One region of the Streptomyces sp. SM18 genome, then DNA from elsewhere that is predicted to be linked to it. Evidence: riboswitches for the same ligand, from Rfam matches in the RefSeq annotation. Region 1 holds a riboswitch; the other holds the start of a gene.
What was found. Region 1 has a riboswitch for cobalamin ahead of metE (5-methyltetrahydropteroyltriglutamate--homocysteine S-methyltransferase). Riboswitches for the same ligand answer to the same signal wherever they lie in the genome.

Region 1 (7,121 bases):
CGGGCACGGCCGCCGTGGACGTCACCCCGGGAGGGGACACCACGAAGAACGCGAGAACCGTCTACCGCGCGCTGCTGTCCACGGCGAACTGGCCGTCCGCGACCCCGGTGGTCACCGACTACGAGCGGGCGGCCCTCAACGCCTACGCCGCCGGTATCGACCCGGCCCGTGTCTCCGCCTCCCGCAACCTGGTCGCCGACATCTACGGCTACTGGCAGAACGCCGAGCCCGGCTACTTCGGGCCGTCCGCCAACTTCAACGGCACCGTCTTCGCCGCACTCGCCCTCGGCGGCGCCGCCACCCAGGCCGGGGCCCCACGCGTCCCGCAGGCCCTGCTCGACCGGCTGGTCACCCGTATCCGGGCCAACCAGCACGACGACGGCGGCTGGAACTACGGCAAGGCCGAGGGCGATCCGGGGCAGCTCGGCACCACCAGCGACATCGACATGACCGGTGCGGCGATGGCCGCGCTGTGCGTCTCCGGCGTCCCGCACACCGACAGCGGCATCACCCGGGCCAAGGCGTTCCTGAAGAGCAAGCTGGTACCGGGCAGCGGTGCCTTCAACGCCATGTTCGGCGTCAACACCGACTCCAACGGCTGGGCGGTCTCCGGTCTGAACGCCTGCGGCATCGACCCGCAGACCGGCGACTTCCTCACGTCGGCCGGCAAGACACCCGTCGACTTCCTGATATCCCAGCAGTTCAACCCGGGCGGCGGCTTCAAGTACCAGCCCTCCGACACCACGCCCTCCGCCTACGCCTCCGTCGACGGGCTGCGTGCCGTGGCGGGCGGCGGCTTCACCGCCGCTCCCCCGGTGCCGGCCACCGCCGGCGCCCCCCGCTGGGTGGCCCAGGGATCCTTCACCTCCGGTACGGCCGCGAAGCTGGCCCTCACCGTCGACGACGGCGCCGGCGGTCTGAAGGTGTGCTCCGTCTCGTTCACGCCGACGGGGACCACGACCACGCTGGGCGCGGTGCTCGACGCGGCGACCGGCTCCGCCACCCCGTCCGGCTGTGTCTCGTCGGTGACCCCGTCGTCCGGGACGGGCACCGTCACCGCGCTCAACGGCAAGGCCAACAGCTCTGCGGGGAGTTGGAAGGCCAGTGCCGACGGTGCGGCCTTCACGACCGCCACCCGGGGCACGGTCGTCCATGCGGGCGACACCCTGGCCCTGCGCTGGGGCGCCTGACCGGCGTCCGGCCGCGCCACCGGGGAAACCCCGTGAGCGGTGGCGGCCGGGTCCCGCAGACGGGGCCCGGCCGCCACCGGTATTCCGTCCCGCCGCACGCGTCCCCCACCGGACGCGGACGTCCCGCGACACGCCGAGCGCCGTCACGGGAGACGGCCCCGCGACCGGCGCGCCGCGCCGCAGGACGCGGGTGCCGGCGCGCCCGTCGCCGTCTCATATTCCGGTCCGGCATGTGAACACCGGCACCCGGTTCGTGATCCGCCCTCTAGGCTGACCGGTGCAGCTGGTTCGCCCTGTCCGCCAGACAGACGCGTCGTAAGAGGGAACCCGGTGGGAATCCGGGACTGCCCCGCAGCGGTGAGTGGGAACGACCGCCGTCATACGCACTGGGTCCGCACGGACCTGGGAAGCGACGGCCAGTAGGTGTCTGCCCCGGCAGACGTGCCCACGAGTCCGAAGACCTGCCCGTTGCCCGTACGCGAACGATCGCGTACGGACATCCCGGTGACCTCGTGGGCGGGTCGGCGTACATACCAGACGGAACCTGCCGCACAAGGCGAGCGAGCGTTCCGTCCGGTTCGTCACCCTTCGCGCCCGTGTCCCGTCTCCGGGATCTCAAGGAGTCATCTCGCGAAGGAGATTTCCGTGACAGCACAGCCCGCAGCCGCGGCAGCGCGCGCCACCGTGTACGGCTACCCCCGCCAAGGCCCCGACCGGGAGCTGAAGAAGGCCGTCGAAGGCTACTGGAAGGGCCGGGTCACCGCCGACGCCCTCCGGGAGACCGCGGCGGAGCTCCGCCGGGCCAACTGGCGGCAGCTCGCCGACGCCGGTGTCCACGAGGTGCCGACCGGCGACTTCTCGTACTACGACCATGTGCTGGACACCAGCGTCATGGTCGGCGCGATCCCCGGGCGGCACCGGGCGGCCGTCGGCGCCGACGCCCTCGACGGCTACTTCGCGATGGCCCGGGGCACCCAGGACGTGGCCCCCCTGGAGATGACCAAGTGGTTCGACACCAACTACCACTACCTGGTGCCCGAGCTGGGTCCGGACACCGTCTTCACGGCCGACTCCTCCAAGCAGGTCACCGAGCTGAAGGAAGCCCTCGCGCTCGGCCTCTCGGCCCGTCCCGTGCTGGTCGGCCCCGTCACCTACCTCCTGCTGGCCAAGCCCGCCCCGGGTGTGGCCGCCGACTTCGAGCCGCTGACCCTCCTGGACCGGCTGCTGCCCGTCTACGCCGAGGTGCTGGCCGACCTGCGGGCCGCCGGCGCCGAGTGGGTCCAGCTCGACGAGCCCGCCCTCGTCCAGGACCGCACCCCGGCCGAGCTGAACGCCGCCGGCCGCGCCTACAGCGACCTGGGCGGCCTCACCGACCGCCCCCAGCTGCTCGTCGCCTCCTACTTCGACCGGCTCGGTGACGCCCTGCCCGTCCTGGCGAAGGCGCCCGTCGAGGGTCTCGCCCTCGACTTCACCGACTCCGCCGCGGCCAACCTCGACGCGCTGGCCGCCGTCGGCGGACTGCCCGGCAAGCGCCTGGTCGCCGGGGTCGTCAACGGCCGCAACATCTGGATCAACGATCTGGAGAAGTCCCTGTCCACCCTGGGGACGCTCCTCGGCCTGGCCGGCCAGGTGGACGTGGCCGCCTCCTGCTCCCTGCTGCACGTCCCGCTCGACGCGGCGGCGGAGCGGGACATCGACCCGCAGATCCTTCGCTGGCTCGCCTTCGCCCGGCAGAAGACCGCCGAGATCGTCACCCTCGCCAGGGGCCTCTCCGAGGGCACCGGCGCCGTCGCCGCCGAACTCGCCGCCAACCGGGCCGACCTGGCCTCCCGCGCCCGGTCCCCGATCACCCGCGACCCCGCCGTACGGGAGCGGGCCGCCGCCGTCACCGACGCGGACGGCCGCCGCTCCCAGCCGTACGCCGAGCGCACCGCCGCCCAGCGCGCCCACCTCGGCCTGCCGCTGCTGCCGACGACCACCATCGGCTCGTTCCCGCAGACCACCGAACTGCGCACCGCCCGCGCCGACCTGCGCGCCGGCCGGATCGACACCGCCGGGTACGAGCAGCGCATCGAGAACGAGATCCGCGACGTCCTCGCCTTCCAGGAGAAGGCCGGTATCGACGTCCTGGTGCACGGCGAGCCCGAACGCAACGACATGGTGCAGTACTTCGCCGAGCAGCTGACGGGCTACCTCGCCACCCAGCACGGCTGGGTCCAGTCCTACGGCACCCGCTACGTCCGCCCGCCGGTCCTCGCCGGTGACATCTCCCGGCCGCACCCGATGACGGTGCGCTGGACCGCGTACGCCAACTCCCTCACCGAACGGCCGGTCAAGGGCATGCTGACCGGCCCGGTCACCATGCTCGCCTGGTCCTTCGTCCGCGACGACCAGCCCCTCGGCGACACCGCCCGCCAGGTGGCCCTGGCCCTGCGCGACGAGGTCGGTGACCTGGAGGCGGCCGGGACGTCGGTCATCCAGGTGGACGAGCCCGCCCTGCGCGAGACGCTGCCCCTGCGCGCCGCCGACCGCCCCGCCTACCTGGACTGGGCCACCGAGGCGTTCCGTCTCACCACCGCCGGGGTGCGGCCGGACACCCAGATCCACACGCACATGTGCTACGCCGAGTTCGGGGACATCGTCCAGGCCATCGACGACCTCGACGCCGACGTCATCAGCCTGGAGGCCGCCCGCTCGCACATGCAGGTCGCCCGCGAACTGGCCGCCCACGGCTACCCGCGTGAGGCCGGCCCCGGCGTCTACGACATCCACTCCCCCCGCGTCCCGAGCACCGAGGAGGCGGCCGCCCTGCTCCGGAAGGGACTTGAGGCCATCCCGGCCGAACGCCTCTGGGTCAACCCGGACTGCGGCCTGAAGACCCGCGCCTGGCCCGAGACCCGCGCCTCCCTGGAGAACCTGGTCGCCGCCGCCCGCACCGTACGGGCGGAACTCGCCTAGACGGGAAGGGGCGGGGAGGCCACCACGGCCTCCCCGCCCCGGCCTTTCCCCCGGTCACACGCCTGTACGGCCGTGGCCGACCGGCACGTGGGACCGTCCGGTGGCCTATCTTGACCCGCATGACGTCATACACGATCGGCCAGGCGGCACGGCTGCTCGGCGTGAGTCCGGACACCGCGCGACGGTGGGCGGACGCGGGCAGGGTAGCGACCCATCGCGACGAGGGCGGGCGCCGGCTCGTGGACGGCAAGGACCTGGCCGCCTTCTCCGTCGAACTCGCCCAGGGCGGGCACGGACAGCCCGACGTCCCCTCCTCCACGTCGGTACGCAACGCCTTCCCCGGCATCGTCACCGCCGTCCAGCTCGGTGACGTGGCCGCCCAGGTGGAGATCCAGGCCGGACCGCACCGGCTGGTGTCGCTGCTCACCCGCGAGGCGGTGGAGGAACTGGGGCTGGAGGTCGGCATGGAGGCCACCGCCCGGGTGAAGTCGACGAACGTGCACGTCGACCGGGTGTGACGGGCGGCCGGCCCGCGCGGCCCGGTCAACCGGGCGGCCGGGCGTGCGGGGACGGTGGACCGGGCGCCGACGGACGCCCCGCTCACCGGAAGCCGACGGCCACCCCGCTCACCCGGCGCCGCTCCCCGCGAGGTAGCCGCCGTCCACCCGCACCGCGTCGATGCCGCTGACGTACCGCGCGCCGCAGCGGTCCTGCGGCAGGACCAGCTGGGCGCCCGCCCCGTCGAGCGGGGCGCCGTCGAGGGTGACCGCGAGCAGGACGGGTGCCCGGCCGAAGTCCGGATCGATCTCCGCCCAGGACAGCAGGGCGTGATGGCCGTCCGTGCCGTGTACGGCGATCAGGAAACGCAGGCGGTCCCTGCGACGGGCCGGATCGAAGCGGGGGCCCGCGGCCGACAGCACCTCGTGCAGAAGCGGCCCGGTGAAGCTGTGGTACCGGGTGCCGCTGGTGGCGCAGTCGAAGCTGACCCGCGCCCGGTGCTGGGGCCAGGCGAGCAGCTGGGAGACCGTCAGACGGGCCGGACGTGCCAGGTCACCGGTGAGGGCGAGCTCCGCCACGGGTCCTGCTGCCGCGCCGACGGCGGTGAGGGACCGGCTCACGGGCTACCACCTCCCGCATGACCGTACCCGCCCGGCACGCCCGTATAAACGCACATACAAGCCCTTTGAATGTGTGCCCAGGCTCATGCAATGTGACAGGAGACTTACACCTCGCATATGCGGAAGTATGATCGGCGCATGAACACCTACCGGACCGGCGGTGTGGGCGCCGTACCCGGCGTCGGCGCCGAGGCCGGTGGGTACCGGGTCGACGGCGGGAATCCCGCCGCGGAACGCGACGCGCAGGCCGCCGGGCCGTCCCGGGGCCGGCCCTCGCGGCCCACGTCACGTCGGCCCACGGGGTCGTCGGGAGACCACCGATGAGCGTTCGCGGACAACCGCGAGAAGCAGAGGGAGTAGATCCTTGATGACCCGTTCCGTGCGCCGGACCCGCCGGACCACGCAGGCCGCCGCCGTGGGCGCGGCCGCGCTGCTGGCCCTGAGCGCCTGCTCCTCCGACGACTCCTCGTCGTCCGGCTCCGACTCCTCCGCGCCGGCGTCCTCCTCCTCCCCGAAGCTCTCCGGCACGGTGACCGTCTTCGCCGCCGCCTCGCTGAAGGAGAGCTTCACGACGCTGGGCGAGCAGTTCGAGAAGGAGCACCCGGGCACGAAGGTCACCTTCAGCTTCGGCGGCAGCGACTCCCTCGCCGCGAGCATCACCGGTGGCGCCCCGGCGGACCTGTTCGCCGCGGCGAGCCCCAAGACCATGAAGATCGTCACCGACGCGGGGAACACCTCCGCGGCCCCGGAGACCTTCGTCCGCAACCAGTTGGAGATCGCCACCCTGCCGGGCAACCCGGACAAGATCTCCTCCCTGAAGGACCTCACCAAGTCGGACCTGAAGGTCGTGCTGTGCGCCGAGGAGGTGCCGTGCGGTTCGGCCGCGCGGAAGGCACTGGACGCCAGCGGCCTCAAGCTGACCCCGGTCTCCTTCGAGCAGGACGTCAAGAGCGCCCTGACGAAGGTGGAGCTGAAGGAGGCGGACGCCGCCGTCGTCTACAAGACCGATGTGAAGGCCGCGGGCGACAAGGTGGAGGGCGTCGACTTCCCCGAGTCCGCCGACGCCGTCAACGACTACCCGATCGCCCTCCTCAAGGACGCGCCCAACGCCGGGGCGGCCAAGGCGTTCATCGAGCTGGTGCGGTCCGACCAGGGCCAGCGGGTCCTGACCGGGGCCGGGTTCCTGAAGCCGTGACCTCCCCGCACGACGAGCCCGCCGCCGTCGCCGCGCCCCCGGCCGGGGAGCCGCGGCGCCGGCGGGTCCGGCCGGGCTCCCGCCGGGGCGTACCGCTGCCACTGCTCCTGCCCGCGCTGCTGGGGCTGGCGTTCCTGGTGCTGCCGCTGATCGCCCTGCTGATCCGGACCCCCTGGCACAGCCTCCCCGACCAGCTGACCAGCCCCGGTGTGTGGCAGGCCCTCCGGCTCTCCCTGGTCTGCGCGACGGCGGCCACCGCCGTGAGCCTGGTGATCGGGGTCCCGCTGGCCTGGCTGCTGGCCCGGGTCGAGTTCCCCGGCCGGGGCCTCGTCCGGGCCCTGGTGACCCTCCCCCTCGTGCTGCCCCCCGTGGTGGGCGGTGTGGCGCTGCTGATGGCGCTCGGCCGCAACGGCGTCGTCGGGCAGTATCTGGACTCCTGGTTCGGGATCACGCTGCCGTTCACCACGGTGGGTGTGGTGCTGGCCGAGGCGTTCGTGGCGATGCCGTTCCTGGTGATCAGCGTTGAGGGCACCCTGCGGGCCGCCGATCCGCGGTACGAGGAGGCGGCCACCACCCTGGGGGCCTCCCGCTTCACCGCGTTCCGCCGGGTCACGCTGCCGCTCATCGCCCCCGGTATCGCCGCGGGCGCCGTCCTGGCCT
Region 2 (7,121 bases), 5.6 Mb from region 1:
TACCGCCGCGAACACGGATTCTGGCAGCGGCTGATCAGCACAGAACCGTTCCGCCGCCCGGCCGGCGGGACCTCCGAGGAACGCCTGGCCCTCTCCTACGAGCGGCTCCGCGTCCTCAACCGCTCCCTCGACAGCGGGGCCCGCCTCGCCGCAGACCCCCGCGCGCTCGCCGCCCTGCACGAATGGATGGCGCCGGTGGACCCGGCGCTCGCCACCGTGGCGGGCATCCACTACAACCTCTTCCTCGGCAGCCTCCTGGACCACGACCCCGTGGGCCGGAGGGACCTGTCCGACTACCTGTCGATGCGGCGCGTCGGCACCTTCCTCTGTACGGAGGTGGCGCACGGCAACGACGCCGTGTCCATGGAGACCACCGCGACCTACGACCGCGCACGCGACGGCTTCGTCCTGCGCACCCCGCACGCGGGGGCACAGAAGTTCATGCCCAACACCGGCCCGGCCGGGGGCCCGAAGTCCGGGCTGGTCGCCGCCCGTCTGCTGGACGACGGCACGGACCACGGCATCCGCCTCTTCCTGGTGCCGCTGACCGACGACGAACAGCCCCTGCCGGGCGTACGGGTCCGCCCGCTGCCGGCCAGGATGGGCAGCCCCGTGGATCACTGCCTCACCGCGTTCGACGGACTGTTCGTGCGGCGGGAGGCGCTGCTGGGCACCCATGACGGGGACAGCGGCCAGAAGGACCCCGGCAGCCTGCGCGCCGAACGCAGGCGGCGCTTCCTGACCTCCATCGGCCGGGTCGTCCCCGGCCGGATCTCGATGAGCGCCTGCGCGGCGGGCTCGGCACGCGTCGCGCTCGCCGTCGCCGTCCGCTACGGCGGCCACCGGACGATCACCGGCGCCCGCGGCACACGGCAGGTGCCGGTCAACGCCCACCGGACCCACCACGGTCCCCTCGCCTCGGCCATGGCGACCGTCTTCGCCATGAGCCTGCTGCACCGCCGCGCGCTGGACCGCTGGGAGGTCTGCACCGAGGACGAGCGCGAGGAGGCGGAACGGCTGGTCGCGATCGCCAAGGCGTGGATCACCTGGCAGGCCCGTGGCGTCATCGTCCAGAGCCGCGAACGCTGCGGCGCGCAGGCGCTGTTGGAGAACAACGGTATGACCGAACTGGTCACCGGGATCGAAGGCGCCATCACCGCCGAGGGCGACAACATCGCGCTGTACGCCAAGGCGGCGGGCGACCTGCTCGTCACCGCCCGGCCCGCCCCGCCCGCCGTACCCCGCGACCCGGCAGGCACAGACCTGACCGACCCCCGGTTCCTGCACGGGCTCCTCGCCCATGTCGAGCACATCTGGTTCGCCAGGGCCGGGGAACGGGCCCTGCGGGTCTGTGACGGCGACCGGCTCGCCCGCTGGAACGCGGCCTCGGGTCCCGCCCTGCGGGGGGTCGAGGCACACGCGTACCGGCAGGCCGCCGAGGCCTACGCCCAGGCCCGCGCCGCACTGCCCCCGGGGCCGGCCCGGGACCGTCTGGGGGAGCTGGAGCGGCTGTTCGCGATCGAGTGGGTGGCCCGCAACAGCGGTGACCTGCTGGCCGAGGGGCTGCTGGACGCCGGACAGGTCGCGGCGCTGCCCGAGGCCACCGAGGACCTGATCGCGGCCGTCGCCGCCCACGCCCCGGAACTGGCCGAGGCGTTCGCCCTGCCGCGCGAAGTGCTCGCCGACTGGCCGATCGCGGGCCCTCACTACGCCGACGCCTACGACGACCCGGACGCGCCCTGGCACACGGCGGACGCCGGATCCGCCCGGGAGGGCGCCGTATGAGCGGGGCGGGCGGAGCCGGCGGGGGAGGGGTGCGCGAGACCCTGGAGGTCATCGGGCTGCGGACCGTCCTGCTGGCCTACTGGGGTACGACGGCCGTGCTCGCGCGCCGGCGCAGGCCCCGCCCGCACCGAGGCGAATCGGTTCACCACACGTCTCGCGCGTGTGCGGAGCCGAGGCCCTGACGGCCCGTCGCCGCGGGCCCCCGCCGCCCGCGCCCCGGCACCCGCCGCCCGGACGCGGCGGGCGGCCCGCAGGGCCTCTCCGGCACGGCCCCGCACCGGCCGGAAGGCCTCTCACCTGCTGCGTGATAGCTTGCGGAGGCCAGTCACACTCCATGGGGAGTCAGGGAATCCGGTGCGAATCCGGAGCTGACGCGCAGCGGTGAGGGGGACGGGCGGGGCCACGGCCACTGGGACGCCTCCGGGCACCCCGGGAAGGCGTCCCGCCCGGGTGAACCCGAGTCCGAAGACCTGCTGGCACCCGCTTCCGCCGGAAGCGGCACACCGCAGCGGGCTTCGCGGAAGAGCCCCGAGACGTCGAGGGACCCTGTGCATTCCATAGCCGGCACCGTACGCCTGACCACCCTGCTGACCGCCGGAGCCGTCCTGCTGACCGCGTGCGGCGGCGGGAGCGGGGGCACCCCGGACAACGACCGGGCGGACGGCGCCGCGCGCGGTTATCCCGTCACGCTGAAGAACTGCGGACGCACGGTGACCGTCGACGCGGCCCCGAGCCGGGCGGTCTCCCTCGACCAGGGATCGACCGAGATCCTGCTCTCCCTGGGCCTCGCCGACCGGCTCGCCGGCAGCGCCACCTGGACCGACCCCGTGATGAAGGGCCTGGAGAAGGCCAACGCCGGGGTGCCCCGCATCGCGGAGAACCGCCCCTCCTCCGAAAAGGTCCTCGACCAGGAACCCGACTTCGTCAGCGCCTCCTTCGAATCCACCCTCGGCAAGGGCGGTGTCGCCCCCCGCGAGCAGTTCGAGGAACTGGGCGTCCCGACCTACGTGGCACCCGCCGACTGCACCGCCAAGGACAACAGCGGCAGCGGCGACGGCTCCCGGACCGAGCCGCTGACCATGGACAGCGTCTACGACGAAGTGACCGACCTGGCCCAGGTGTTCGGCGTCCCGGAACGAGGCGAGAAGCTGGTCGCCGACCTCCGGGGCCGGATCGACAAGGCCACCGCGGACATCGACGCCTCCGGCACCACGCTGCTGTACTGGTTCGCCAACGCCGAGGCCCCCTACCTCGCGGGCTGCTGCGGCGCCCCGGGCATCATCACCGGTGAACTCGGCGCCGAGAACGTCTTCGACGACTCCCACGAGGAGTGGCCCCAGATCAACTGGGAGACCGTCGCCGACCGCAACCCGGACGTCCTGGTCATCGGTGACCTGACCCGCAAGTCGCAGACCGCCGAGGGCGCCGAGAAGAAGATCGCGTTCCTGGAGTCCAACCCGGCCACCAAGAACATGGACGCCGTCCGGCACAAGCGGTACGTCCTGCTCAGCGGCCAGGCCATGAACCCGTCGATCCGGACCGTCGAAGGCGTGGAACGCGTCGCCGCCGGGCTCCGCTCGTTCGGGCTCGCGGGGTGACCGCCCCCGCCCCCGCACCCGCCCCGTCCCGCCCGCGGAAGACGCCCCCGCCCCGCGCCACCGGCGTACGGGTGCTGCGGGACGGGCTGCTGTGGACCGGCGGGGCGGCCCTGCTGGTGCTGTCCGTGGCGGTCGCCGTCACGATCGGACCCGCGCGGATCTCCGTCCCCGACGTCTGGTCCACGGTCGCCGCCCACCTGGGCCTCGGCGAGTCCCGGCTGACCCCGATCCGCGACGGCATCATCTGGAACCTGCGGATGCCCCGCACCCTGCTCGCCGCGGTCTGCGGGGCGGGGCTCGCGGTCTGCGGGACGGTGATGCAGTCCCTGCTGCGCAACCCGCTCGCCGACCCCTTCGTGCTGGGCGTCTCGTCCGGGGCGTCCACGGGGGCGGTCGCGGTCGTCGTCCTCGGCGTCGGCGGGGGAGCGGTGTCGGTCCCGGCCGGAGCCTTCCTCGGGGCACTGTGCTCGTTCGCCCTCGTCCTGCTGCTCAGCCATACGCTCGGCGGCACCACCGACCGGGTGGTGCTCTCCGGGGTCGCGGCCATGCAGCTCTTCTCCGCCCTCACCTCCTTCGTCGTGATGACCGCGGCCGACGCCGAACAGACCCGGGGCGTCCTGTTCTGGCTGCTCGGCTCCCTCAGCGGTGTCGGCTGGAGCGATGTGTGGGTCTGCGCCGCCGTGCTCGCGGTGGCCCTGCTGGTCTGCCTGGGGCACGCCCGTACGCTCGACGCCTTCGTGTTCGGCCAGGAGGCTGCGGCCTCGCTCGGCGTGCACGTCGGCCGTACCCGCCTCGTGCTGCTGTGCACCACGGCGCTGCTGACCGCCGCGCTCGTCAGCTCCGCCGGTGCCATCGGCTTCGTGGGCCTCGTCCTGCCGCACGCCGCCCGCGCCCTGGCCGGTTCCGGCCACCGCCGGCTGCTGCCCGTCACCGCGCTCGCCGGAGCCGTCTTCCTGGTCTGGGTGGACACGCTGGCCCGGACCGTGCTCGACCCGCAGGAGGTGCCGGTCGGCGTGGTCACCGCCCTCATCGGTGTCCCGGCCTTCGTCCTGGTCCTGTACCGCACCCGGAGGAACCCATGACAGCCACCGACCGCGAAGGCCTGCGCGCCGCACGGGTGAAGCGGGAGGCGGGCGGCCGGATCGTCCTGGACGGCGTGGACCTGGCCCCGCCGCCCGGCGCCACCGTGGGGCTGATCGGCCCCAACGGCTCCGGCAAGTCCACCCTGTTGCGGATCATGGCCGGGGTGCTCGCCCCGCACGCCGGTACCGTCACCCTGGACGGCCGCACGCTCGCCGGGACCGGCCGCCGCACCGTCGCCCGGCGGGTGGCCGTGGTCGACCAGCACGCCGTCACCCAGGTCGAACTCAGCGTGCTGGACGTCGTACGCCTCGGCCGCATCCCGCACCGCCGCGCCTGGTCGGCGGCCGGCCCCGAGGACGAGGAGGCCGTACGCGAGGCGCTGGAGCGCACCGGACTGGCCGACCGCGCCGGGCAGTCCTGGCACACCCTGTCCGGCGGGGAGCGCCAGCGGGTGCAGATCGCGCGCGCCCTGGCCCAGCGGCCGCGTGAACTCCTCCTGGACGAACCGACGAACCACCTCGACATCCAGCACCAATTGGAACTGCTGGCCTTGGTCGCGGCCCTGCCCGTGACCGCGGTGATCGCGCTGCACGACCTCAACCTGGCCGCGATGTTCTGCGACCGGATCACTGTCATGGCCCACGGGAAGGTGGTCGCCGCCGGGACACCGTCCGAGGTGCTCACCCGGGAACTCATCGCGGAGGTCTACCGGGTGCGGGCGGTGGTCACCGACGACGGGCCTGACGGGCGGCCCTCGGTCCGCTTCCTGCCCGGGTCTCCGGACGGGTCCTTGCCCGGATCCCGGCCAGGCCCTGGGGCCGGGGCCAAGCCCGGGTCCGGGGCAGGGGACGCGCGGGCCGGCGCCGCCGCGCCGCCCGGGACCGGCCGGTAGGACCTGGCCGTACCGTCCGCCGTCCGCCGCCACGGCCGCCGCGCGTGGGAGCCCCCGTGGCCGGATGCCGCGTGGAGTGACCGCCATGGCCGAACGGCGTACAGGCGACCGCCCGTGGCCGAACGGCGTACCCGTGACCGCCCGTGGCCGAGCCGCCTATCCGCGCCCGGATCGCAAGAAGGGGCGGGCCCGTGACCCACGGGTCCGCCCCTCGCATGTGCTCGCGCGGCCTGACGCCGCTGTGTGAGGGGGTCAGCGACGCCGTCCCTGGCCGAACTCGCCGCCCATGTCCTTGTCGCTGCCCGCTTCCTTGCCGTCCGTGTAGTCGATCTTCTCCTTGCGGAGTTCGGCGGAGACATCCTTCTGCTCGGTGACCTTGTTGGTTTCGAGGCGGACCCGTTCCACCGGGACGGCCTCCTTCCGGACGGTGGCGCGCTCGGCGTGGAGGGTGACCTCCACGTCCTGCTCGCCGAGGTTCGTCGAACCGGCCGTCGTCTTCTCGCCCGGCTTCATGGGCTCGCGCACCACGCGTACCTCTTCGTGGGACACCGGAACCGTCCGGGTGACCTCTTCGGTCACGACGTACTTGTGCAGCCGGGCCCGTCCGCTCTCGTACTCCTCCGTCCCTACGGTGAGTTGCTCCTCGGAGCGGGTCATCTCGTCACCGACACCGGCCGCGGACCGCTCGGCCCCGGCCCCGGCGAGCGGCCGGGACGCGGAGGTCGCCTCCGTGTCGCGTTGCCGGCCCGTGCCGGTCTGCCCGGTGCGGGCGGTTCCGGCGGCACCGGCGGCTCCGGCCGCGGCGCCCGTACCGGCGGCGCCCATGGCCCCGGTCCCGGTCCCGGTCCCGGACGTCGTGCGCGCGTCCCCACCGGCACCGGCGTTGCCGCCCGACTTCCTGGTCAGGCCGTAGTGCCGGTAGAGCTCCTCCTCCTCCGCCACGGACAGATGGGCGTCGGCGTCCACGCGGGGCGCTTCCTTGACCCTGTCCTTCGGATGCGCGACGTGCAGGTCGGAGCCCACACGACGAGCACCGGCAAGCGGCACGAAGCTCTCCTTCATGCCGAACATGCCGGTCTTGACCGTGATCCAGTCGGGCTTGCCGGTGTCGTCGTCGACGTACACCCGCCCGACCGTGCCGACCTTCTCGCCGTCACTGTCGAAGACGGTCAGACCGTCGAGTTCTCCGGAATCCGTGAAACCGTCAGCGGCTCCCATGGCCGATTCCCTCCTCGCTCGGGCGCGTCCTGCGGGTGGATCCGACAGGGAAGACGCGTCCGGATTCCATCGCGCCTCACCCGGTTGGACGGTGCAACTTCCCGGCCGCGCCACCGGGCTGCCCGAACCACTCCCGGTGCGCGGGAGGCCGTGTGCGACGCAGGTCCCGGCTGTCCTGCCGTGTTACGCCAATCGGGTGAGCGAACCTCCCGGAACAGCGGCCGGGCGGCGGGCCCCCACGCGAGGGCGGCCGGGTCCGGTGGACGGAGCCGGGGCGGACGGGGCCGGGGACGGACGCCCCCGTATGATCGACGCGCCGCCGCCGACCGCCGGCCGGCCGCGGAAGGGGGTGCGCCATCGCTTCCGTACGCGCCCACCTGCCCGGACAGCGCGGGGAACTGCTGGCCCGGCGGGAGAACGGCCAGGGCCTCCACCACCTGGTCTGGCGGCTGGGACCCGGCTGGCGGGTGTGCAGCAGCGCCGTACTGGGCGGCGGCATCGGGCCCCGGGCCTGGATCCTGAACGCGCAGGTCCCCGGCGGATAT

Region 2: it holds a riboswitch for cobalamin, as region 1 does, so the genes downstream of both, B9S64_RS00800 (ABC transporter substrate-binding protein) here and metE (5-methyltetrahydropteroyltriglutamate--homocysteine S-methyltransferase) in region 1, are expected to answer to the same signal.

Annotation. Positions count from the first base shown of each region.
Region 1 is NZ_CP029342.1:5,776,085-5,783,205, reverse strand. It holds gene B9S64_RS25920 (hypothetical protein) at 1-1,190, shown strand, start outside; cobalamin riboswitch at 1,458-1,674, shown strand; gene metE (5-methyltetrahydropteroyltriglutamate--homocysteine S-methyltransferase) at 1,836-4,148, shown strand; gene B9S64_RS25910 (molybdopterin-binding protein) at 4,268-4,666, shown strand; gene B9S64_RS25905 (molybdopterin-dependent oxidoreductase) at 4,775-5,266, opposite strand; gene modA (molybdate ABC transporter substrate-binding protein) at 5,634-6,461, shown strand; gene B9S64_RS25890 (ABC transporter permease) at 6,458-7,121, shown strand, end outside.
Region 2 is NZ_CP029342.1:180,229-187,349, reverse strand. It holds gene B9S64_RS00810 (acyl-CoA dehydrogenase) at 1-1,785, shown strand, start outside; cobalamin riboswitch at 2,091-2,278, shown strand; gene B9S64_RS00800 (ABC transporter substrate-binding protein) at 2,334-3,383, shown strand; gene B9S64_RS00795 (iron ABC transporter permease) at 3,380-4,465, shown strand; gene B9S64_RS00790 (ABC transporter ATP-binding protein) at 4,462-5,358, shown strand; gene B9S64_RS00785 (PRC and DUF2382 domain-containing protein) at 5,611-6,576, opposite strand; gene B9S64_RS00780 (adenosylcobinamide amidohydrolase) at 6,978-7,121, shown strand, end outside.